4 regions of the Cedecea sp. B1(4) genome follow, and region 3 is predicted to be linked to each of the others. Evidence: predicted binding sites of a transcription regulator. Region 3 holds the regulator's gene; each other region holds the start of a gene.

Evidence for each region. Region 3 encodes CRP, which controls carbon source genes, mostly activating them, when cyclic AMP is high. Its sites were predicted from a motif close to ATGTGANNNNNNTCACAT; they were not measured.
Region 1: a site for CRP is predicted at 4,154-4,171, ahead of aaeR (HTH-type transcriptional activator AaeR). Genes of this name have one in related genera too.
Region 2: a site for CRP is predicted at 3,436-3,453, ahead of ACR6JA_RS16145 (PTS mannitol transporter subunit IICBA). Genes of this name have one in related genera too.
Region 4: a site for CRP is predicted at 3,729-3,746, ahead of serC (3-phosphoserine/phosphohydroxythreonine transaminase). Genes of this name have one in related genera too.

The regions. Positions count from the first base shown of each region.
Region 1 covers NZ_JCAHMZ010000006.1:529,650-535,640, reverse strand. The annotation lists gene yhdP (AsmA2 domain-containing protein YhdP) at 1-1,639, shown strand, start outside; gene tldD (metalloprotease TldD) at 1,726-3,171, shown strand; gene aaeR (HTH-type transcriptional activator AaeR) at 3,189-4,136, opposite strand; gene aaeX (p-hydroxybenzoic acid efflux pump operon protein AaeX) at 4,314-4,517, shown strand; gene aaeA (p-hydroxybenzoic acid efflux pump subunit AaeA) at 4,525-5,457, shown strand; gene aaeB (p-hydroxybenzoic acid efflux pump subunit AaeB) at 5,468-5,991, shown strand, end outside.
Region 2 covers NZ_JCAHMZ010000007.1:171,625-177,615, forward strand. The annotation lists gene mtlD (mannitol-1-phosphate 5-dehydrogenase) at 1-1,114, opposite strand, end outside; gene ACR6JA_RS16145 (PTS mannitol transporter subunit IICBA) at 1,258-3,177, opposite strand; gene ACR6JA_RS16150 (NAD(P)H oxidoreductase) at 3,644-4,243, opposite strand; gene ACR6JA_RS16155 (LysR family transcriptional regulator) at 4,344-5,234, shown strand; gene ACR6JA_RS16160 (glutathione S-transferase) at 5,300-5,908, shown strand; gene selA (L-seryl-tRNA(Sec) selenium transferase) at 5,978-5,991, shown strand, end outside.
Region 3 covers NZ_JCAHMZ010000007.1:11,897-17,887, reverse strand. The annotation lists gene ACR6JA_RS15440 (YccS/YhfK family putative transporter) at 1-1,375, opposite strand, end outside; gene crp (cAMP-activated global transcriptional regulator CRP) at 1,438-2,070, opposite strand; gene ACR6JA_RS15430 (OsmC family protein) at 2,383-2,787, shown strand; gene ACR6JA_RS15425 (phosphoribulokinase) at 2,823-3,692, opposite strand; gene ACR6JA_RS15420 (YheU family protein) at 3,783-4,001, opposite strand; gene ACR6JA_RS15415 (hydrolase) at 4,003-5,019, opposite strand; gene ACR6JA_RS15410 (LysE family translocator) at 5,080-5,682, shown strand; gene ACR6JA_RS15405 (ABC transporter ATP-binding protein) at 5,724-5,991, opposite strand, start outside.
Region 4 covers NZ_JCAHMZ010000001.1:71,219-77,209, reverse strand. The annotation lists gene rpsA (30S ribosomal protein S1) at 1-192, opposite strand, end outside; gene cmk ((d)CMP kinase) at 307-990, opposite strand; gene aroA (3-phosphoshikimate 1-carboxyvinyltransferase) at 1,183-2,466, opposite strand; gene serC (3-phosphoserine/phosphohydroxythreonine transaminase) at 2,544-3,629, opposite strand; gene ycaO (30S ribosomal protein S12 methylthiotransferase accessory factor YcaO) at 3,968-5,731, shown strand.

The DNA.
Region 1 (5,991 bases), on a different contig from region 3:
GCCGGTGAGCCTGAACTTCAACACCAAAACTGGCGATAAAGACTATCAGATTGGCGTCAACCTGAGCGGCGACTGGCAGCCCAATAAAACCGGTGTGTTGCCGAAGCAGGTCAACGACGCGCTCAGCGGGAACATCGCGTGGAAAGGCGACGTGGGTATTACGCTGCCTTATCACGGCAGTGCCAGTTACAAGGTCAATCTGGCGGGCGATCTGAAGAATGTGAGCAGTCACTTACCTGCGCCTGTAGATAAAAAATCCGGGGCAGCGCTGCCGCTGAATATCGCCGTTAAGGGCGATTTAAAGAGCTTCGATCTCACGGGCAATGCAGGCGCGCTCAATCACTTCTCCAGCCGCTGGTTGCTGAATAAGAAACTCACCCTCGACCGGGCTATTTGGGCGACAGACAGTAAAACTGTGCCGCCTCTGCCAGAGCAACCGGGCTTGGAACTCGATCTCCCTGCAATGGACGGCGCTCAGTGGCTGGCGCTCTTCAGTGAAGGCGCGGCGGACAGCGTTGGGGGATCTGCCGTCTTCCCGTCCGCAGTGACACTGCGGACCCCGGCATTAACGCTGGCGGGCCAGCAATGGCATAACCTGAGCCTGGTTTCTCGCCCGGAGATGAACGGCACGCAGGTTGAGGCCCAGGGGCGTGAAATTAATGCCTCGCTGAGCATGAAGAACAACGCGCCCTGGCAGGCCAGCGTTAAGTATCTTTATTTCAACCCGAACTGGAGCGTTCTCCCGAGTGGTGCAAACGGAACGGAGACGCTGCAGGTCCCGGAAAGCGGCGATACGCTTAGCTTCCGGGGCTGGCCAAATGTGCAGTTGCGCTGTGCGGAGTGCTGGCTGTGGGGACAGAAATATGGCCGTATCGATGGGGATGTGACCATTAATGGCGATACGCTGCGGCTGGCCAATGGGCTGATTGATACCGGCTTTGCTCGCCTCACCGCCGACGGTGAATGGGTGAATAAGCCCGGCAGCGAACGTACTTCCCTGAAAGGCAAGCTGAAGGGCGAGAAGCTCGATGCGGCCGCGAACTTCTTTGGAGTGAAAACGCCGCTGCAGGGCTCTTCTTTCGACGTTGATTATGACCTGCACTGGCGGGCGGTGCCCTGGAAGCCGGATGAAGCTTCGCTGAACGGTATTCTGCATACCAAGCTGGGGAAAGGGCAAATTACCGACGTCAGCACGGGCCATGCGGGCCAGCTTCTGCGTCTGGTCAGCTTTGACGCGCTGCTTCGCAAACTCCGTTTCGATTTTAGCGATACCTTTGGCAGCGGATTCTACTACGACTCGATTCGCAGCACCGCCTGGATAAAAGATGGCGTATTACATACTGACGACACGCTGGTTGACGGGCTTGAGGCGGATATCGCGATGAAAGGCTCGGTGGACTTAGTCCGTCGCGAGCTAAATATGGAAGCGGTCGTTGCCCCTGAAATCTCCGCGACAGTGGGCGTGGCTACTGCTTTTGCGGTTAACCCGATAATCGGTGCCGCGGTGTTTGCCGCCAGTAAAGTGCTTGGCCCGCTGTGGAGCAAAATCTCGGTGCTGCGCTACAGCATTACCGGCCCGGTAGATAAACCGAAAATTGATGAAGTGCTGCGGCAGCCGCGCACCAGCGAAGCTCACTGATTTGACGTTAGCGGTTAATTGCCGCAAGCTCCATAAATAAACCATTCCTCGCCAAACAGGCGATAAGCAATAAGAGTAGCGAAACGATGAGTCTTAACCTGGTAAGTGAGCAGTTGCTGTCTGCGAATGGCTTAACCCATCAAGATCTGTTTTCCATTCTCGGGCAGCTGTCCGAGCGCCGTCTCGACTACGGCGATCTCTATTTCCAGTCCAGCTATCATGAATCCTGGGTGCTGGAAGACCGCATTATTAAAGACGGTTCATGGAATATCGATCAGGGCGTTGGCGTTCGTGCGGTGAGCGGTGAAAAAACCGGGTTTGCCTATGCCGATCAAATTACTTTGCAGACGCTGGAGCAAAGCGCTCATGCGGCTCGCAGCATCGTTCGTGAGCAGGGCGACGGGCGCGCACGTACGCTGGGTAACGTTCCGCATAGTGCGCTTTATACCAGCGCCGATCCGCTGCTAAGCATGACGCGTGAAGAGAAGCTCGACATCCTGAGACGCGTGGACAGCGTTGCACGCTCTGCAGATGCCCGCGTGCAGGAAGTTAGCGCCAGCCTGACTGGCGTGTATGAATTGATCCTGGTTGCGGCCACGGACGGGACGCTGGCGGCAGATGTTCGCCCTCTGGTGCGCCTGTCGGTTAGCGTTCAGGTTGAAGAAGACGGCAAACGCGAGCGCGGTGCAAGCGGCGGCGGCGGTCGTTTTGGCTATGAGTATTTCCTGGAAAGCGTGAACGGCGAAGTACGGGCTGATGCCTGGGCGAAAGAAGCCGTGCGCATGGCGATGGTTAATTTGTCCGCCGTTGCGGCCCCGGCGGGAATGCTTCCGGTGGTACTGGGCGCAGGCTGGCCAGGCGTGCTGCTGCACGAAGCGGTCGGGCACGGTCTGGAAGGCGACTTTAACCGTCGCGGTACTTCGGTCTTCAGCGGCCAGATGGGCCAGCTGGTGGCCTCCGAACTCTGTACCGTGGTGGATGATGGCACGATGGCTAACCGCCGTGGTTCCGTCTCTATTGATGACGAAGGCGTGCCGGGTCAGTACAACGTGCTGATCGAAAACGGCATTCTTAAAGGCTATATGCAGGACAAGCTGAATGCGCGCCTGATGGGCGTTGCGCCTACCGGGAACGGTCGCCGTGAGTCCTATGCCCATCTGCCGATGCCGCGCATGACCAACACCTACATGCTGGCCGGGAAATCTACGCCGCAGGAGATTATCGAGTCCGTGGATTACGGTATCTTCGCGCCAAACTTCGGCGGCGGCCAGGTAGAAATCACCTCCGGCAAGTTTGTGTTCTCCACCTCGGAAGCCTACCTGATTGAAAAAGGGAAGGTGACCAAGGCGGTGAAAGGCGCCACGCTGATTGGGTCCGGCATCGAAACCATGCAGCAAATTTCGATGGTTGGGAACGATCTGGCGCTGGATAACGGCGTCGGCGTCTGCGGTAAAGAAGGCCAAAGCCTACCGGTTGGCGTCGGCCAGCCAACCCTGAAGGTTGATAACCTGACCGTGGGCGGCACTGCCTGAGTTAATATGAGGCCGGACTAGCTCCGGCCCGTTTGTTTTGCTTTCCCGTTCCTGCCCTGCACGCCCTGATAAAGCTCCGCTACCTTCACAAAATAGTTCGTCAGATAGTTAATACATACCTGCACCTTCAGCGGCAGTTTGTCTTTTTCGGTATACAGCGCGTACACCGGACGGGGATCGGACTGATAGCGCGGAAAGAGGATCTCCAGCTGTCCGCTATTGATCTCGTCGATCACCCACATCAGCGGCGCATAGCCAATACCTGCCCCGGCTTTCAGCCACCGGCTGAGCGTCATCGGATCGTTGGTGACAAAGCGGCCCTGCGGCAACAGGCGGGTCGAGATCCCTTCGGGCGCAATCAGCTCAAATTCGTTATCCGGCCGGATGCTGTATTCCAGCCATGAATGGTTAGCCAAATCAGCGGGTTTTTCCGGCGTGCCGTGAATGTGCAGATAGCTTTTGGCGGCACAAACCACCATTGGCATTGACCCCAGCCTGCGGGAAAACAGGCTCGAATCCTGCAAAGCGCCGACGCGAATGACCAAATCAAGACCATCGGCAATCAGGTCAGGTGCCGGTATGCCGGTGACCAGGTTGACGGTCAGGCCGGGATGTTCACGCAGCATTTCGGCGGTCATGTCGGCGAGAACATTCTGTGCCATAGTTGATGAGCTACCGATGCGCAGCGTGCCGATAGGCGTGTTGTTAAAGGCGTAAAGCTGCTCGTGGACTTCCTGTGCTTCGTGCAGCATTTTGCGGCAGCCTTGATAATAAATTTTGCCGGCTTCGGTCAGGCCAATGCTGCGGGTGCTGCGGTTAAGCAGTTTCACCTGCAGCTCATCTTCCAGTTTGGACACGATCTGGCTGATGGAAGAGACGCTCATTTGTAGCTGCCTTGCGGCAGCGGTGTAGGAGCCAAGTTCAACGACTTTGGCAAACACCGACATACGTTTCAGTCGTTCCATTGTTCACTCTGAGTGAAAAGTGATTTAGATCACACATTATAGATAACAGGGTAACAGTTACGTTAATATATTATTATTAACATAACTCATACCGCACGCTCGCCCGCCTTTTCTGGCCTCTCCGTCGCGGTTTGCCGTCGAGTTATGTATCGCCTGCATTATCTTATCAAGGTCAAAATGAGTCTATTTCCGGTTATCGTAATATTCGGTCTTTCCTTTCCGCCGATATTCTTCGAATTAATTCTGTCGCTCGCCGCGTTCTGGCTGGCGCGTCGGCTGCTGACCCCAACCGGCATTTATGATTTTGTCTGGCACCCTGCATTATTCAATACAGCGCTCTATTGCTGCCTTTTTTATCTGATTTCGCGTTTGTTCGTTTGAGGTTGATGTGAAAATACTAACAAGAAACATAACCCGTACCGCTATCACGCTTTTGCTGGTGCTGCTGGCCTTCATCGCTATCTTCCGTGCGTGGGTGTTTTACACCGAATCCCCGTGGACACGAGACGCGCGTTTCACCGCTGACGTTGTTGCTATTGCGCCGGACGTGTCCGGGCTTATCACCAGCGTGAACGTTCAGGACAACCAACTGGTGAAAAAAGACCAGGTGCTGTTCACCATCGACCAGCCGCGCTACCAGAAAGCGCTCGAGCAGGCCGAAGCAGACGTGGCTTATTACCAGGCGCTGTCCTCTGAAAAGCGTCGTGAAGCCGGGCGGCGTAACTCCCTTGGCATTCAGGCCATGTCGCGCGAAGAGATTGATCAGTCCAACAACTCGCTGCAAACCGTTCTTCATCAGCTAGATAAAGCCCAGGCGACGCGCGATCTGGCCAAACTAGACCTGCAGCGCACGGTCATTCGTGCCCCAGCGGACGGCTGGGTAACCAACCTTAACGTGCACACCGGAGAATTTATTAACCGCGGCGCGGCGTCCGTAGCGCTGGTGAAACAGAATTCGTTCTACATTCTGGCCTATATGGAAGAGACCAAACTGGAAGGCATTCGTCCGGGCTATCGCGTACAGATCACGCCGCTCGGCAGTAACCGCGTGCTGCGCGGCAGCGTCGACAGCATCTCTGCCGGGGTGACGAACGCCAGCAGTACCAGTGATTCAAAAGGGATGGCAACGGTCGACTCCAACCTTGAATGGGTGCGCCTTGCTCAGCGCGTGCCGGTCAGAATCCGCCTTGATGAACAGATGGGAAATCTGTATCCCGCCGGGACAACGGCCACTGTCGTTGTGACGGGAGAAAAAGACCGCAAAGCGGAGAATGACTCAGCTTTTATTAAGCTGATGCATCGTCTGCGCGAGTTCGGTTAAGCAGGCCGCTATGTATAACATTTCCAGGCTGCACGTCCGCTTTGCGATAAAGCTCGCTTTCGCCATTGTTCTGGCGGTGTTTGTCGGTTTTCACTTTGAGCTGGAAACGCCGCGCTGGGCGGTGCTGACCGCCGCGATTGTTGCCGCCGGGCCTGCCTTTGCCGCTGGAGGAGAGCCTTATTCCGGGGCCATACGCTACCGCGGGATGCTGCGCATTATCGGGACATTTATTGGCTGTGCGGCCGCGCTGGTCATCATTATCACGCTGATCCGTGCCCCGGTTGTCATGCTGCTGGTGTGCTGTATCTGGGCCGGATTCTGTACCTGGATCTCGTCGCTTGTTCGCGTCGAAAACTCCTACGCCTGGGGCCTCGCGGGCTACACCGCACTGATTATTGTGGTCACTATTCAGGTTGCTCCGCTGACTACGCCGCAGTTTGCCGTTGAACGCTGTAGCGAAATCGTTATCGGGATTGTGTGTGCCATCGTCGCCGACCTGCTGTTTTCTCCGCGTTCCATCAAGCAGGAGATTGA
Region 2 (5,991 bases), 160 kb from region 3:
TCACGGCGTCGCTGTTCGCATCCAGACCGGACACTTCCGCCAGTGCCGCCTGCGGACCTTTCGCTGCCAGCAGCTGTTTCAGCTCCTGCGCCTGCGGGTCCTGCTCGCTGTGGTAATGCATTGCCGCCGCAATCCCTTTGATCAGGTTCACGTGAGGCAAACCGTACTCAATCGTCCCCAGCAGCGGCTTAACCAGGCGGTCACCCGCGCTGAGTTTACGCAGCGGCTGGCGGCCAACGCGTTCCACGTCATCCTTCAGATACGGGTTTTCGAAACGACCGAGGATTTTCTTGATGTACGCGGCATGTTTGTCGGCTTCAAAGCCGTAGCGCTTAATCAGCACAGCACCGCTCTCTTCCATCGCCCCTTTCACTACGGCGCGCACTTTCTCATCAAGAATGGCATCGCGGATAGTCTGATGCCCGGCCAGCTGACCGAGGTACGCGGTTATAGCATGCCCGGTATTCAGCGAGAAGAGCTTGCGCTCGACAAACGCCATAAGATTATCAGTAAGTTCCATGCCAGGTATGTTCGGCAGGTCACCTTTAAACTGGGTTTTATCGACAATCCACTCGCTGAAAGTCTCCACGGTCACTTCCAGCGGATCGTTAGTGGCGGATTCAGACGGCGGAACGATGCGGTCAACCGCAGAATCGACAAAGCCAACGTGCTGCTCTACCCACGCCCACGCGTCAGCAGACAGCGCTTTCTTCACGTGCTCTTTCAGTTGGCTAGTGCCACGCACCATGTTTTCACAGGCGATGATGTTCAGCGGCGTTTCGTTGCCGTTCGCGCGGCGCAGCTCCAGGCCTTTGGCAAGCGTTGGCGCGATGCGCTCCAGCACAACCGGGCCGACGGCGGTGGTGATCAGATCAACCTGAGCGATAAGGGCCACAACGTCGTCGCCGATGCTGCTGACGGCATTCACGTTGGAGACGGTATCAATCTGCTGCTGCTCGCCGACTACGTGAACCTGGTAGCTGTGACGCGCGTTCAGGGCATCCAGAACCACCTGGTTTACGTCGGCAAAAGTCAGCTGCAGACCGGCGTCCGCCAGCAGTTTACCGATAAAGCCACGACCGATATTACCTGCACCAAAATGTAATGCTTTCATTGCGTTAACCTTCCTGATTATTTCACCCGTGAGGGCTGGGGTAAGGATACTGTATGCGAATCCCCTCACCCTAGCCCTCTCCCCAAAGGGGAGAGGGAATAATGCTTTGCACCTGCTGCCCCTCCGGAGTGAGGGGCAGGGTCTTATTTCTTACCGGCCAGCAAATCCAGCACTTCCTGGACGCTGGTGGTGTGCGCCAGGCGCTCAATCACCGACTCATCATCCAGCGCATTGGTCAGGCTGGTGATGACCTGGATGTGCTCGTTATTGCGGGCTGCAATACCGATCACCAGTCGGGCCACATCTTCCGGCTCTTCACCGAAGTGAACGCCTTCAGGGTACTGGCAGAACACTACGCCGGTTTTCAGCACGCGGTCTTTTGCTTCCACGGTGCCGTGAGGAACCGCGATACCTTCGCCCAGGTAGGTCGGGGTCAGTTTCTCGCGCTCAAACATCGCGTCCACGTATTCCGGCTGCACGTAACCGCCGTTCACCAGCTGTTCACCAGCGAAGCGAATCGCTTCTTCTTTGTTGCTGGCTTTCAGGCCGAGGAACACGTTACCCGCGCCCAGCTTGAACACCGCGTCTTCGCTGGAAACAAAGCTGTCTTCCAGGCTATGCATGACTTTTTCTTCTTTCTGACTCAAGTTCTGAGAAGCCACCAGACGCTCAACCAGGTTGGCGTACAGGCTGCTGTCGAGGAAGTTGGTCAGGGAGATATGCTGCGCCTGCGGCACCTGGCGCATCGCACGCTCGGTCAGGTCGCGGTGGGTAATCACCAGGTCAACGTCGTCCGGCAGGCTGTTGATCGCGCAGTTGGTCACGGAGATATTTTTCAGGCCAGCGTCGTTCACTTTCTTACGCAGCACGCCTGCGCCCATGGCGCTGGAGCCCATCCCTGCGTCGCAGGCAACGATGATTTTACGCACGTGGCTCAGGTCGTTAGACAGGCCTGCACCGACCGCCAGCGGCGCTGCGCCACCTTTAGATTCGGCTTTCATTTCCTGCATACGGCGAGCCGCAGCTTCGATGTCGTCTTCTTCTTTCACCTTGCTGGTTTTCAGCAAGATGGCGGAGACCACGAAGGAAACAACCATTGCCGCACAGATGGCCGCGATGTTAGCGAAGTACGCGCCTTTCGGGGTCATCGCCAGCACTGCCAGGATAGAACCAGGGGATGCCGGAGACACCAGGCCGCCATTCAGCACGGTCAGGGTGAACACGCCGGTCATGCCGCCGAGGATAACGGCCAGGATCAGACGTGGGTTCATCAGCACGTACGGGAAGTAAATTTCGTGGATACCGCCCAGGAAGTGGATGATTGCCGCGCCGCCTGCAGACTGCTTGGCGTTACCGCGCCCAAAGAACATGTACGCCAGCAGAACACCCATACCCGGACCCGGGTTCGCTTCAATCAGGAAGAAGATGGATTTGCCCAGTTCGTGGGACTGCTGAATACCCAGCGGCGAGAAGATACCGTGGTTGATGGCGTTGTTCAGGAACAGGATTTTAGCTGGTTCTACGAAGATAGATGCCAGCGGCAGCATGTCGTGCACAACCATGAAGTTAACGCCTGCCGCCAGAACTTTGGACAGGACTTCAACCGCAGGGCCGATGCCGAGGAACGCCAGAATCGCCAGGATCATCCCGATGATACCGGCAGAGAAGTTGTTCACCAGCATTTCAAAGCCGGATTTGATTTTACCGTCGACCCATTTGTCGAAGTGTTTGATTGCCCAGCCGCCCAGAGGACCCGCAATCATTGCGCCGAGGAACATCGGCATATCTGCACCGACGATAACGCCCATGGTAGTAATCGCACCCACCACGCCGCCGCGGTCACCGCCAATCAGGCGACCACCGGTAAAGCCGATCAGCAGCGGCAGCAGGTAAGTGATCATCGGGCCTACCAGCTTCGCTAGCGTTTCGTTTGGCAACCATCCGGTAGGAATAAATAAGGCCGTGATAATACCCCAGGCGATAAACGCCCCGATATTTGGCATAACCATATTGCTGAGGAAACGACCAAAGCTTTGCACTTTGATCTTGATATCGGATGACATACACATACCCCTTGTTGGTGTTCCGCGCTGAAAAGCAGCCCGAGGTTTATTGTTAACGTAGCGGCAGGGTCGCCGGCCTTATGCAGTAAAGTGACGCGAATCTGGCACTGAATCGTTAAGCTGTCCAGCAACCGCCCAATTATGTGATTTAGATCACTAATATCCAGGGATCCACTATCCACATTGAGTGATGACGATCACATAATTGCAGTGTAAAAAAAGTACACCGTGGAATTTTTAACCCTGATTGACCTTTTAATGTGACTAAAATCACATTTTGTTATGGCGTTTTTGTTATTCATTTGTGATCTACTTCACAAAGTATTTTAGGGCAGATTAATCCTAATGTGATCCAGTTAAAATCTGGGCGTTGACAACAAACGGCGGGCAAGAAAGGGATGAAAGTAAATTACAGCGAAGCGGCTGGCAGAAAGCGCGACGTTGAATGCCGCGCTGGAATGAAAAGTTAGTTATCTAAATCCGCGACAATGCCGCGCGCCTGAGAAAACAGCTGCTGGTAATGGGCGTCGCTGTCGCCAATCCCCTCTTCCACGCCGATGGTGTTATAGAGGAACTCAATTTTTGCATCTTCCACACCCAGATACCCCATGGAGCCGTGAATATAATCGGCCATGTTTTTTTCCCAGCCATATTTCGCAAACCCGGCCTGTGAGCCGCCGACCAGCGCCACCCAGCGGATTTTCTTATTTCCCAGCGTGCTACCTGGCCCGTAGCCCAGGCCGTAGTTCCACACGCGATCCAGATAGCCTTTGAGCATGGCCGGGAAGCTGTACCACCACACCGGGAACACCACGACCAGGGTGTCTTTATCTTCTAACTCGCCAAACAAGCGATGAACTTCCGGGGAATACTGTTTCTGCGGGTTGTTCCAGTCCGGCTCATCTTCCATGCCCAGCGCCGGGTTAAAGCCGCTGCGGTACAGATCGAGGGAGGAGACGTTAATGCCGCGTTCGGCCGCCTCGCCCTGAATTTCCTGCACCACCTGCGCGGTTAACGACTCGCTGCGCGGGTGCGCCCAAATAATATACATATTCTCTGATTTCATGGAGTTACCTCAGCCAGTGGGGATGTGCGTTCACTTTACGACCGCTGGATAATTCTGTAAAACGTAGTATTTGAGATGGGTTAATGAAGGATTTTCACTAATGGCGCTAAATTTTACCGACTTCGCGACCTTTATCGCCGTGGCGCGGCACAAAAGCTTTCGCGCCGCAGGGGACGAGCTGGGGCTGTCTCCTTCGGCGATCAGCCACGGCATCAAACAGCTCGAGCAGCGCCTGAAAATTCGGCTGTTCAACCGCACCACCCGCAGCGTCTCGTTGACCGAGGCTGGCAACAACCTCTACGAGCGCCTGCGCCCGGCTTGCGACGAGATTCATACCATTCTCGATGAGGTGAACTCGTTTCGGGACACGCCGATGGGCACCCTCAAAATCAACAGTTCGCGGCTGGCTTCAAGCCTTGTGCTGATGCCGCTGGTCGCCGGGTTTACCGCCCGCTATCCCGACATCAAAGTCGAAGTGACCACCGACGACAGGCTGGTGGACATCGTGAAGCAGGAGTACGACGCCGGGATACGCCTGAGCACCACGGTGGAAAAAGACATGATTGCCGTTCCCATCGGCCCAAAAGCGAAGATTTGCGTCGTTGCCACGCCGGAATACCTGGCGCAAAACCCTGCGCCAATGCACCCGCGCGAGCTAGTTAATCACTGCAGCGTTATCTTCCGATTTCACAGCGGTCGCCCCTATTGCTGGGAGTTTTACGGGCCGGAAGGCAAGCTGGAAGTGACGCCGTGCGGCAACATCATCGTGGACGATCTCGACTCTGAGCTGGAAGCGGTGCTGTGCGGCGCAGGCATCGGCTATCTCTACAAACAACAGGTAGAAGAACACCTGGCAAGCGGCAGGTTGGTTTCAATGCTCGAAGACTGGCTGCCTGAGCTGCCGCCGTTCCAGTTCTATTACCCAAATCGGCAATACATGCCCAGCGCGCTGCGTGCATTCGTTGATTACATAAAAGCGCAGCAGGCGTAGACTTTTTCACCAATGTTGAGTATCTGTTTCATACTTACCTCAAGTTGGCAAAAACGGATAATGTCATGAAACTGATCGGTAATTACACCAGCCCCTATGTACGAAAGATCTCGGTCATCCTGCTTGAAAAAGGCCTCAGTTTTGAATTTATTAACGTCAACCCGTGGGTTGGCGACAGCCCGGCTCCGCAGTACAACCCGCTAGGCAAAGTCCCAACGCTTATTACCGATGAAGGCGAGCGCTGGTTTGATTCGCCAATCATCGCCCAATACCTTGAGCTGCTAAACATTGCGCCAGAGCTCATTCCGCACGACCCAAAAGCGGCGCTGAAAGTACGCCAGCTTGAGGCGCTTTCCGACGGCATTCTGGACGCGGCGTTAACGTCAGTGCGTGAGAAACTGCGCCCGGCGGAACAGCAGTCTGAAGAAGTCCTGGTGCGCCAGCGCGAGAAAATTGGCCGCGCCCTCGATCTGCTTGAGGAATACGCAGCCGACGGTACGCTGACCGCAGAGCCGCTCGATCTGGCCAGTATTTCCGCGGCCTGCGCAGTGGGCTATCTTAATTTCCGCCGCGTTTCACCGGGCTGGTGCGTGAATCGCCCTCACCTGGTCAAGCTGGTAGAACAGCTGTTCCAGCGCGAGAGTTTTGCCCGTACCGAACCGCCCGCGGCATGATCTGCTGCCAGGACAGGGGGCGCTGCCCCCTGTAATATCGCCCACAAATTTCTTAATTCAGCCCTTGCCATGACGACAGCTCA
Region 3 (5,991 bases):
CGTAGCTTTTGCGGATAAACAGGTAGCTCACCAGCGTAATCATTAACATCGCCAGCAGGGTGTAGCTGTCCGGGACGTGGAAGTGCAGGGTGATACCCGCGATACACAGCCCTGCCATGGTGCCTGCCGCCCTGTGAACAATGCGCACCCGCGTTGCACCGTAGCCGTTTTGCGTCACGAACATCACCGTCATTAGGATCCAATACGGCTTTGGCAGGTGTAAGAAGGAGCCCAGCAGGCTGGCAATGGTCAACATCACACCTAAGCGCGCGGAGCTGCGCAAAGCGGAGGATTTGAACGAGAGATAGCTTTTCAGGGCCGGGAAAAACGGTAAACGGCGTTCCCTGTCCTCCATTAAATCCCTCACGTACAGCGGCCGCTGGGTTTTCAGTACCCGGGCAATGCGGCTGAAGTGGTAATGGCAGAACTGCCCCACTGGATTGTCCGGGTTCTGGCGAGCTATTTTTTCCAGGGCGTCGATCTGCTTATCCATGGTAAAGCGCGTTGGATAGCGGTGATAAAGAATATCGTCTGCCAGCACGCGCAGGCGCGCGGCGATGGTTTGGGCATTCCAGCGGATCACCGCCTCGGCATGGCTTTGCTCGACCAGTTTTTGCACCTCTTCAGGCTGGTGCAGGCTTACCGAAATGTGTTCCTGCAGATCCAGCGCAACCTGGAAAGCGCGTAATAGACGCTTGTAGCCGTTTTGCTGGTTGGCCGATAGCATATGCAGCTGCTGATAGCAGGTGGTGATCAGATCGACGGCTTTTTGTTGGCGGGCCAGCAGCGGCGGCAGCGCTTTTTCCGGGTCGGTATGCTGGGTCAGCAGGCTGTATTTTGCTTCGCAGTAATCTGCCAATTGGCGGTACAGCAGGCTGAGCGACTCCCTGAGCGGCTGTTCGCGCCAAAGCCGGAACCAGAACCAGTTGAAAGCGCCGTACCAGATGGTACCGAAGATATAGAGCACCATCGGTTTCCATATAGGCATGTTACCGGCCATGCTGAGCGTAAAAATAGCGGCGATCAGCGATGCGGGCAGCAGGCGAGCGTGAAGTGAACTGATTTCCGCCGTCACGCCGAGCAGCAGAGCCATGACGATCAATATTGCCGGCAGCGGGATGTGGGTATAGAGCAGCAGAAGCTGCAGGATAAGGCTGCTGAGGGCGAACAGGCTGCCGCCTATAATCAAACGTTTGAAGAAGCGTTTGTGTGGTGTGTCCAGCCCGGCAATGTTGCAGCAGGCGGGAACTAACGAGAAGAGCAGGCCGTTTTGCAGGCTGCCAAGCAGCAGGCCGACAGCCACGGGAAGACACAGCACCAGCGTTTGCCGCAGCGCGTAGTTAACTTCCGGGTGGTAAATTAATCTCTTCCACATAGCCTGAATTGTAGAGACAAAAAAGGCGTGTTACCGAAGCGACACGCCTTTATAAGGGCTAATTAACGGGTGCCGTAAACGACAATCGTTTTACCGTGGGCGGAAATGAGGTTCTGATCTTCCAGCATTTTCAGAATACGGCCAACGGTTTCGCGGGAGCAGCCCACGATCTGACCGATTTCCTGGCGGGTGATTTTGATTTGCATCCCGTCCGGGTGGGTCATGGCATCCGGCTGTTTAGCCAGGTTAAGCAGCGTCTGAGCGATGCGGCCGGTCACGTCGAGGAAGGCAAGGTTGCCAACTTTCTCAGAAGTCACCTGCAGGCGGCGCGCCATCTGGGAAGAAAGACGCATCAGGATATCCGGGTTGACCTGAATCAGCTGACGGAATTTTTTATAGGAAATTTCAGCTACTTCACAGGCTGTTTTGGCACGAACCCAGGCGCTACGCTCCTGACCTTCTTCGAATAAACCTAATTCACCAATGAAATCACCCTGATTCAGATAAGAAAGGATCATCTCCTTGCCTTCTTCATCTTTAATCAGAACAGCTACGGAGCCTTTGACGATGTAGTACAGCGTCTCCGCCTTTTCACCCTGGTGAATCAGCGTGCTCTTCGACGGATACTTATGAATGTGGCAATGAGACAAGAACCATTCGAGAGTCGGGTCTGTTTGCGGTTTGCCAAGCACCATGCGCGGTTATCCTCTGTTATAAACTGGCTACCAAAGACAAGACGTGGAACCTCTTGTCTGGCGTTGCAATCGTGAAATTTTCCCAAGCCCTGGGAGCTGGCGGGCAGGTTAACCCTGCGGCCTGTAATTAGTCGTTTCCTCTGCTTACGGCATAAACGTCTCTGTATCGCAGCAGCATCCGGATTGTTTTAGCATAGCTTTTGGTTAGTGTCTTGTATTGTCTCGTTTCAGCATGACCTGGATCGCCTTACGTTGCCAGTTTTCACGTAGACGCGTAATCTGAAAGAAATTTTTATTACGGGAGTAGGTAAAATGCAGGCACGTGTTAAATGGGTGGAAGGCATGACCTTCCTCGGCGAATCCGCTTCTGGCCACCAAGTTCTGATGGACGGTAACTCCGGGGATAAAGCGCCAAGCCCGATGGAAATGCTGCTGATGGCCGCGGGCGGTTGTAGCTCAATTGACGTGGTGTCGATTCTGCAAAAAGGCCGCCATGATGTGACGGATTGTGAGGTGAAACTGACTTCCGAACGTCGTGAAGAAGCACCGCGTCTGTTTACCCGCATCCATCTGCATTTTGTTGTGACCGGGAAAGAGCTGAAAGAAAGCGCGGTTGCCCGCGCCGTTGAGCTGACCGCAGAGAAATATTGCTCGGTGACGTTGATGCTGGAGAAAGCCGCCGAGATTAGCCACAGCTACGAAATTATTGAAGCGTAAGTAGAAAAGGGCGGTGTAAAGCCGCCCTCACGCTATCAGGCAATTTTCCTGCCTTCCGCCAGCCGCTGCACCAGCGGGGCCATGATCAGCTCCATCGCCAGCCCCATTTTCCCGCCCGGTACCACCAATGTATTGATGTGGGAGATAAACGACCCCTGCAACATCGCCAGCAGATAAGGGAAGTCGATGTCGTCCAGCCCACGGAAGTGAATGACCACGAAGCTTTCGTCCAGCGACGGAATGGCTCGCGCGGCAAACGGGTTAGAGGTGTCTACGGTCGGAACGCGCTGGAAGTTGATATGGGTACGTGAGAACTGCGGCGTAATGAAGTTGATGTAATCGTCCATGGATCGCACTACGGAATCCATCACCGCTTCCCGTGAATGGCCGCGTTCGCTGGTATCGCGCACCAGTTTCTGAATCCATTCCAGGTTAACGATGGGCACCACGCCTACCAGTAAATCGACGCAGTCGGCGACGTTATGTTGAGGGGTGACTACACCGCCGTGCAGGCCTTCGTAAAACAGGACGTCAGTGGGCTCCGGGAGCGGCTGCCAGGGCGTAAAAGTGCCCGGCACTTGGTTCCACGGCACCGCTTCATCGTAGGTATGCAGGTATTTACGTGCTTGCCCTTTGCCGGTCTGGCCGTATTCGATAAAAGTTCGTTCCAGTAACCCGAAGTCGTTGGCGTCTGGCCCAAAGTAACTAATATGGCGGCCAGCATCGCGTGCCTTGCGGATGGCCATGTCCATTTCCGGGCGGGTATAGCGGTGGAAACTGTCGCCTTCAACTTCGGCGGCGCGCAGGTTGAGCTGCTGGAAAATCTTGCGGAAAGCGAGGCTGGTGGTCGTGGTACCGGCGCCGCTGGAACCTGTGACCGCAATAACCGGGTGTTTGGCTGACATAGGGTGAAAACTCCGTGAGGGATCGGAAAAGAGATCTGTATCTGCTTGTTATACTTTTCAGCCAGTATAGATCACCCTGCCAGTCAGCGGTCAGCCGCGAAACTGCCCGCGCGGCATAATGTTCACCGTTTCATGGAGTTCAGACCAAACCAGCACGGCCTCGCCGTTTTGTAACTGGCGCTTCACGTCGGCGACTTTTTGCGTCAACGAGCGCTCCTGCTCACCATAATCGGTGCCTTCCCGTAATACAAAAGATTCAATCAAATTGTCGAGCGTTTCAGGGTCGAGATCTTGCCAGGGAATGATCATTTCAGTGGTCCAGGAAGCGGGTTAGCCAATCGGGAATGCGCTGCTCAAGCCACATCTGTGGGCGCAGCAGAGTCCCGCCGACAAAGCCAACATGGCCGCCGTAAGTCGTGAGCTGGTAGTGGATATTGGGCGGCAGCGTTTCGCGATCCGGGATGACGTGGTGATCCATAAACGGGTCGTCTTTGGCGTGGATAATCAGCGTCGGAGCGGCAATTTCCGGCAAAAGCGGCATGGCGCTGCACTGGCGATAGTAGTCCAGCGCGTCGGCAAAGCCATGGATCTTCGAGGTAATTAAGTCATCGAACTCGCGAATGCGGCGCAGGCTTTTCAGCTTGCGGAGGTCGATAGGCAGCGAGCCAGGGTAGCTCTTCAGCTTACGGGCGGCATTTTTCTTCAGCAGATTCAGCAGGTAATGCTGGTAGACGCGCGAGAAGCCCTGCTCCATGTGGTAGCAACACTGCTCAAGCATCAGCGGGGCGGAAACAATCACGCCTGCTTTCAGCGTGCAGGCAGCGCCCTGTTTTGCCATCAGGCAGGCGAGCATGTTCCCACCCAGCGAAAAACCAACTGCGGCGGTGGGGACTTCACCGTAGCGCTGATTTAACCATTCGAGAAAGTAAGTGCCGTCTTCGGTTTCGCCGGAGTGATAAATGCGTTCTTTACGGTTCGGCACGCCGCTGCAGCCGCGAAAATGCATCACCACGCCCAGCCAGCCGCGTTTTTTCGCCGCTTCTATCATGCCGTGAGCATAGGGGCTGTGGAGGCTGCCTTCCAGTCCGTGAAACACGACCAGGCGAGGTTTGTGCATAGCGGTTTGCGGATCTTCGCTCCACGCAAGATCGACAAAATCCCCGTCCGGCATATCCAGTCGCTGCCAGTGGGGTTTGAAATTGATTCGACGACGAATCAAACGTGGGATCATGGTTTGCAGATGCGGGTTACTGAGTCCGCGCATCGGGCGGAAATCGTCACCTTCATCATGATGAATATTCAATTCTAAAGGACTTGTACTGGCCATATCACACTGTTAGTTTCGTTTAGTTCGCTAATTATTCTTCGGGTGTGGAGCACCCAATTCATGGACTTAACGCTTTTTCTTTCGATGCTGGGCTTTCTCTGGGTCGCCGCCATCACACCTGGCCCTAATAATACGCTACTTACCGCATCCGGGGCGAATTACGGTTTCTTCCGCAGCCTGCCGCTGATGATTGGCATCATGCTCGGGATGCAGTGCATTTTAGTGCTTGTTGCCTTCGGCGTAGGCAGCTTAATCCTGCTTTACCCCGCTCTGCACCTTATCCTGAAGATTGCCGGGAGCGTTTACCTTTTGTGGCTAGCCTGGAAAATTGGCACCGCGAAATACGAGCGCCTGGAAACGGATGCGGCCCCGCCGTCTCCGGTACCTTTCTGGCAAGGTGGCCTGCTGCAGGTGATTAACCCTAAAGCGTGGCTGATGGCGCTGGGCGCGGTAGCCAGTTTCAGCCTGGCGGGCGCAGCCTACCTGCATTCCGTGGCGATGATTAGCGTAGGGATTGCGCTGGTGAACATTGTGGCCGGGGTTATCTGGATAGCCTTTGGCAGCCTGATTGGCCTGTTCCTGCGCAGCCGTCGCTCCTGGGCTATTTTCAACGTCAGCATGGGCGTGTTAACCGCCGCCTGCGTGTTGCTTATCTGGCGTTGAGGGCAAACCCTCTCCTCGCGAGGAGAGGGAAACGTTCGCGTTTAGTCGGCCTGCAGCATCTGTTCAAGCTGTTCCTGAATATCCAGCCATTCCATCTCGCACTCTTCCAGCGCCGACTTCACTTTTACCTGCGTTTGCAGGCATTCGTTCATCTCGGCTTTACGGCTCTGGTCGTAGATAGCGCTGTCTGCCAGCTTCTCTTCTACTTCTGCAAGCTGAGCGTTCAGCTTTTCCATCTGCTTTTCAAGCTGGGTAATTTGCTTGCGCAGCGGCTGAGTTTGGGTGCGAAGTTCGGCCTCACGGCGCTTC
Region 4 (5,991 bases), on a different contig from region 3:
AACCTGGATTTCCAGTTCGCCGGCTGCGTTTTTGAACTGCTCTGCAGGAATTGCAGATTCAGATTTCAGGCCCGCATCAACCAGAACGACGTCTTTGTCGATAGCAACAACAACACCACGAACGATGGAACCCGGACGGGTTTCGATTGTTTTAAGGGATTCTTCAAATAGTTGAGCAAAAGATTCAGTCATGTTTAATCTTCAAAAGTTAGATTAACGTCCATCTGGCCTCATGCCGGATGGGGTTGTTTTACATACCCGCTCACACTCCATTGCAGCGGGGGTACTACAAAATGGGTCGCTATCTCAAGCGAGCGCCAGCTTTTCGCGGGCGTATTGTAGCGCTTTTTCAATCACTTGCTCAATGCTCATACTGGTTGAATCCAGAACTAAAGCATCGGCAGCAGGCACTAACGGCGCTACAGACCGATTACGGTCGCGATCGTCGCGTTCCTTGATCTCGGCCAAAAGGCGCTCAAAGTTAACACTAAAGCCCTTCTCCTGCAACTGTAGCATGCGCCTGTGGGCGCGCTCTTCAGAGGAGGCATCAAGGAAAATTTTCACCGGCGCATCCGGGAACACAACGGTCCCCATATCGCGACCGTCTGCAATCAGACCCGGCGCTTCGCGGAAAGCGCGCTGGCGGCGCAGCAAGGCTTCTCGCACACGCGGGAACGCGGCCACCTGAGAAGCCGCGTTTGCCACTTCCTGAGTGCGAATTTCAGCGCTAACGTCTTCCCCTTCGAGAATCACTTCCAAATTGCCGTCGGTGGAAATAAACCGAACGTCCAGGTGGGCCGCAAGGGGTACCAGTGCGTCTTCGGAAGACACATCAACATGGTGATGTAACGCCGCGAGCGCCAGAACGCGATAAATCGCACCAGAGTCCAGCAGATGCCACTGCAGCGCTTCGGCCATGGCCTTACAAAGCGTGCCTTTACCGGCGCCACTTGGGCCATCAATCGTTATTACCGGGGCGGATGCCGTCATCGTTTTCTCCTCTATCGCTGGATTCGCGGGTGGTAAACGCCGCGCATTATACGCCGCAACCGCCAGGACTGTTATCTTTCCAGACAAATATCCACGGGAATCAGGCTGAGTGTAGAAGAATTGCGCAACGGACGCTGTAAGGAATCGTAGAGAGAAAGAAAAACCGCATCAGACGATGCGGTTTTACAAACGTTATACAGGCGTACTGATGCGAGCTAACTGCTCGAAATAATCAGGGAAGGTTTTTGCCGTGCAGCCAGGGTCAAGAATCGTTACTGGCGTATCGGACAACGCCACCAGCGAGAAACACATCGCCATACGGTGATCGTTGTAAGTGCCGATTTCAGCAAACGTCAGCTTAGCCGGTGGCGTAACGCTAATATAGTCTTCGCCCTCTTCAACTTCTGCACCAACTTTTCGTAATTCCGTCGCCATTGCGCTCAGGCGATCGGTTTCTTTTACGCGCCAGTTGTAGATGTTACGCAGCGTGGTCGTGCCTTTAGCAAACAGGGCCGCGGTCGCGATAGTCATTGCCGCATCCGGGATATGGTTCATATCCATGTCGATCGCGTTTAGCTCACCACGTTCACAGCTAATGAAGTCATCGCCCCAGGTCACTTTCGCGCCCATTTTCTCAAGTACATCAGCAAAGCGAATATCGCCCTGCACGCTGTTCCGCCCGATGCCGGTAACTTTGACCACGCCACCTTTAATTGCCCCAGCGGCCAGGAAGTAAGAGGCGGAGGAGGCATCACCTTCTACCAGGTAAGCCCCTGGGGATTGATACTGTTGTGCGCCGCGAATCAGGAAACTGCGATAGTCGCGGTTTTCAACTTCCACGCCGAAAGTTTTCATCAGATGCAGCGTGATATCGATATAAGGTTTGGAAACCAGCTCGCCTTTAATGGTGATTTCAGTGTCATGTGCAGCCAGAGGTGCGGTCATCAGTAGCGCGGTCAGGAACTGGCTGGATACGCTGCCGTCCACTTCAACCTTGCCGCCGCCAAAGCCGCCACGCAGACGCAGCGGCGGGTAATTTTCTTGCTCAAGGTACTCAATGTTCGCTCCACCCTGGCGCAGCGCATCGACAAGATGGCCGATTGGGCGCTCTTTCATACGCGGCTCGCCGGTCAGCACAATGTTGCTACTGCCGAGGCATAACGCTGCAGCCAGCGGACGCATAGCGGTGCCAGCATTCCCTAAAAAGAGTTCCAGCTCACCATGTGCCTGCAGAGGGCCGGCCACGCCGGTGACTTCACAACGGGTACGATCCGCCGAAAGCGTATAGCTCACGCCCAACGCCTTCAGCGCGTTAAGCATATGGCGGACATCATCGCTATCCAGCAAATTGGTCAGCACCGTGGTGCCATTGGCCAGCGCGGCCAGTAGCAGCGCGCGGTTAGACACGCTTTTTGAACCTGGCAGATTAATGGTGCCGTCGACCAGCGCGATGGGTTGTAACGTCAGGGATTCCAGCATGGGAAAAATACTCTCAACTCAAACAGAATAAAAACCCCGCAGACGGGCCGCAGGGCGAAGTGCTACTGCATTAATTAACCGTGGCGACGCTCGAAGTCCACCATGAAGTCAGTCAACGCTTTGACGCCATCGAGCGGCATCGCGTTGTAAATCGAGGCGCGCATACCACCTACAACGCGGTGACCTTTCAGGGAATGCAGGCCCGCAGCGAAGGACTCGTCAAGGAACACTTTGTCCAGCGCGCTATCCGCAAGTTGGAACGGAACGTTCATCCGGGAGCGGTTAGAAGCCGCAACATCGTTACGATAGAAATCACTATTATCAATCACGCCGTACAGCAACTCAGCCTTGGCCTGGTTGATACGATCCATCGAGGCAACGCCGCCCTGCTCTTTCAGCCATTTAAAGACCAGGCCTGCCAGATACCAGGCAAAAGTCGGCGGCGTGTTGAACATTGAGTCATTATCGTTCAGCACGGTGTAATCGATAATCGACGGACACGATTTGTGCGCCTTACCTAGCAGATCTTCACGAACAACAACCAGCGTCAGGCCGGCAGGGCCGATGTTTTTCTGTGCGCCAGCATAGATAACGCCGAAACGGCTAACGTCGATAGGGCGAGACAGAATAGTAGAAGAGAAATCGGCGGCAACAACGGTATCACCAAAATCTGGGGTTTCATCGATTGAGATACCGTCAATTGTCTCGTTCGGACAATAGTGCAGAAACGCGCTGTTATCAGATACCAGCCATTCACTCATTGGCTTGATAGCACGTTTACCGTCCACGGTGATTTTCACGTCATGAGCAACCGGCTGGCAGTATTTTTTCGCTTCTTTAATTGCGCTATTTGCCCAGTAGCCGCCGTCAATATAGTCGGCGGTGGTTTTGTCACCGAGAATATTCAGCGGCACGCCTGCAAACTGACCGCGCCCACCGCCGTGGCAGAATAAAACTTTATAGTTGGAGGGGATTTGCAGCAGATCGCGAAAATCTTTTTCCGCCTCTTCAGCGACCTGAATAAACTCTTTACCACGGTGGCTAATTTCCATTACGGAAGTGCCCAGACCGTGCCAGTCGCACAGCTCCTGTTGTGCACGACGAAGTACTTCAGCCGGCAGCATCGCCGGACCAGAACTAAAATTGTATACCTGTGTCATTTCCCCTCACCACGCCTCGAGCAATAAGTTTTTATTACATTATCGGTTTTATCATTCAGCGGCGCAGTGTTGCAATGGTTAATCCCTCGCGGAAGACCAATGTGAGCAAAATCACACAACACAATCTTCCGGCAAGTGAAAAAACTGCCCGATTTCCGACGGCAAGGCAATACGACGGACATGCCCACTGGCGGCCAGTCATTTTACTACCATAACAGCGAGTTACTGTAAGCAGGCATAGCCTGTTATGCTAGCGTCGCCTGCACCGTGCGGAGGATAGCGTCTGCCCGGTAAAACCCGTATCATTGCGCGTTTTGCGTACCATTAAAGTGAACCCCATGACCCAGACATTTATCCCCGGCAAAGATGCCGCCCTGGAAGACTCCATCGCTCGCTTCCAGAAAAAGCTGACCGACCTCGGTTTTAATATCGAAGAAGCCTCCTGGCTTAATCCAGTACCAAACGTTTGGTCGGTGCATATCCGCGACAAAGACAGCGCCCTGTGCTTCACCAACGGTAAAGGTGCGACCAAAAAAGCCGCGCTGGCATCCGCGCTGGGTGAATATTTTGAACGTCTGTCGACTAACTACTTCTTCGCCGACTTCTGGCTGGGCAATACGATTGCGAACGGCCCGTTCGTGCATTACCCGAACGAGAAATGGTTCCCGCTGCCGGAAGATGACCAACTGCCTGAGGGCATCCTCGACGATCGTCTGCGCGCTTTCTACGACCCGGAAAACGAAGTCGGCGCTGGGATGCTGATCGATCTGCAGTCCGGGAACGAAGAGCGCGGTATTTGTGCTCTGCCGTTCACCCGCCAGTCAGATCTGCAAACTGTTTATATCCCGATGAACATCATTGGTAACCTGTACGTCTCCAACGGCATGTCTGCGGGCAACACGGCTAATGAAGCACGGGTCCAGGGTCTGTCTGAAGTCTTCGAGCGTCATATCAAAAACCGCATTATCGCAGAAAGCATCAGCCTGCCAGAGATCCCACAGGATGTGCTGGCCCGCTATCCGGGCGTCGTGGAGTCCATTAAAACGCTTGAAGCTGAAGGTTTCCCTATTTTTGCGTACGACGGTTCTCTGGGCGGTAAGTACCCGGTTATCTGCGTCGTGCTGTTCAATCCGGCCAACGGAACCTGTTTCGCTTCCTTCGGCGCGCACCCTGATTTTGGCGTAGCGCTGGAGCGTACCGTCACCGAGCTGCTGCAGGGGCGCGGTCTGAAAGATCTGGATGTCTTTACGCCGCCAACCTTCGACGATGAAGAAGTCGCTGAACACGCTAACCTGGAAACACACTTCATCGATTCCAGCGGCCTGATTTCCTGGGATATGTTCAAGCAGGATGCAGATTACCCGTTTGCTGACTGGAGCTTTGCTGGCACAACGGAAGAAGAGTTCGCTACGCTGATGGCTATCTTCAAGTCGGAAGATAAAGAAGTGTATATCGCCGACTACGAGCATTTAGACGTTTACGCCTGCCGTATTATCGTCCCAGGCATGTCTGATATTTACCCTGCCGACGACCTGCTGCTGGCCAACAACAGTATGGGCAGCCACCTGCGTGAAACGATTCTTGCGCTGCCGGACAGCGAATGGGAGCAGCAGGACTACCTGGATCTGATTGCTCAACTGGACGACGAAGGCCACGATGACTTTACCCGCGTACGCGAGTTACTGGGCCTGGCAACCGGGAAAGATAACGGCTGGTACACGCTGCGCATTGGCGAGCTGAAAGCCATGCTAGCGCTAGCGGGCGGCGATCTTGAGCAGGCACTGATCTGGACCGAATGGACCATGGAGTTCAACGCTTCCATCTTTAGTCCTGAGCGTGCCAACTACTACCGCTGCCTGCAAACTCTGCTTCTGTTGTCACAGGAAGAAGAGCGTGAGCCTCTGCAATACCTGAACGCTTTCGTCCGTATGTACGGGGCTGAAGCCGTGGATGCCGCCAGCGCGGCAATGAGCGGTGAAGCGGCCTTTTATGGACTGCAGCCAGTGGATAAAGATCTGAAAGCTTTCCCGGCGCATCAGGCGCTGCTGGCCGCGTACGAAAAATTACAGCGCGCTAAAGCCAAATATTGGCAGGTAAAGTAATTTCCTGACAACTTCCTGGTGCGCACTGCACCTTGTCTGAGCTATATTACGGGGCGCTTTTTTGCGCCCCTTTTTATTATTAAAACAATAATAATTTATTATGTAATTTTTTGGTTAACCTCAGGTAAATGGTTATTTTTTGGCTGCGGCGATAATGTTATCAAAATATAAAAATACCCCATTATAATTAACCAATTTCGCGTAAGGGGGATGCTTAATTCAATTTTATCTATAATTATTAAAATTTATTTTTTCGTTTA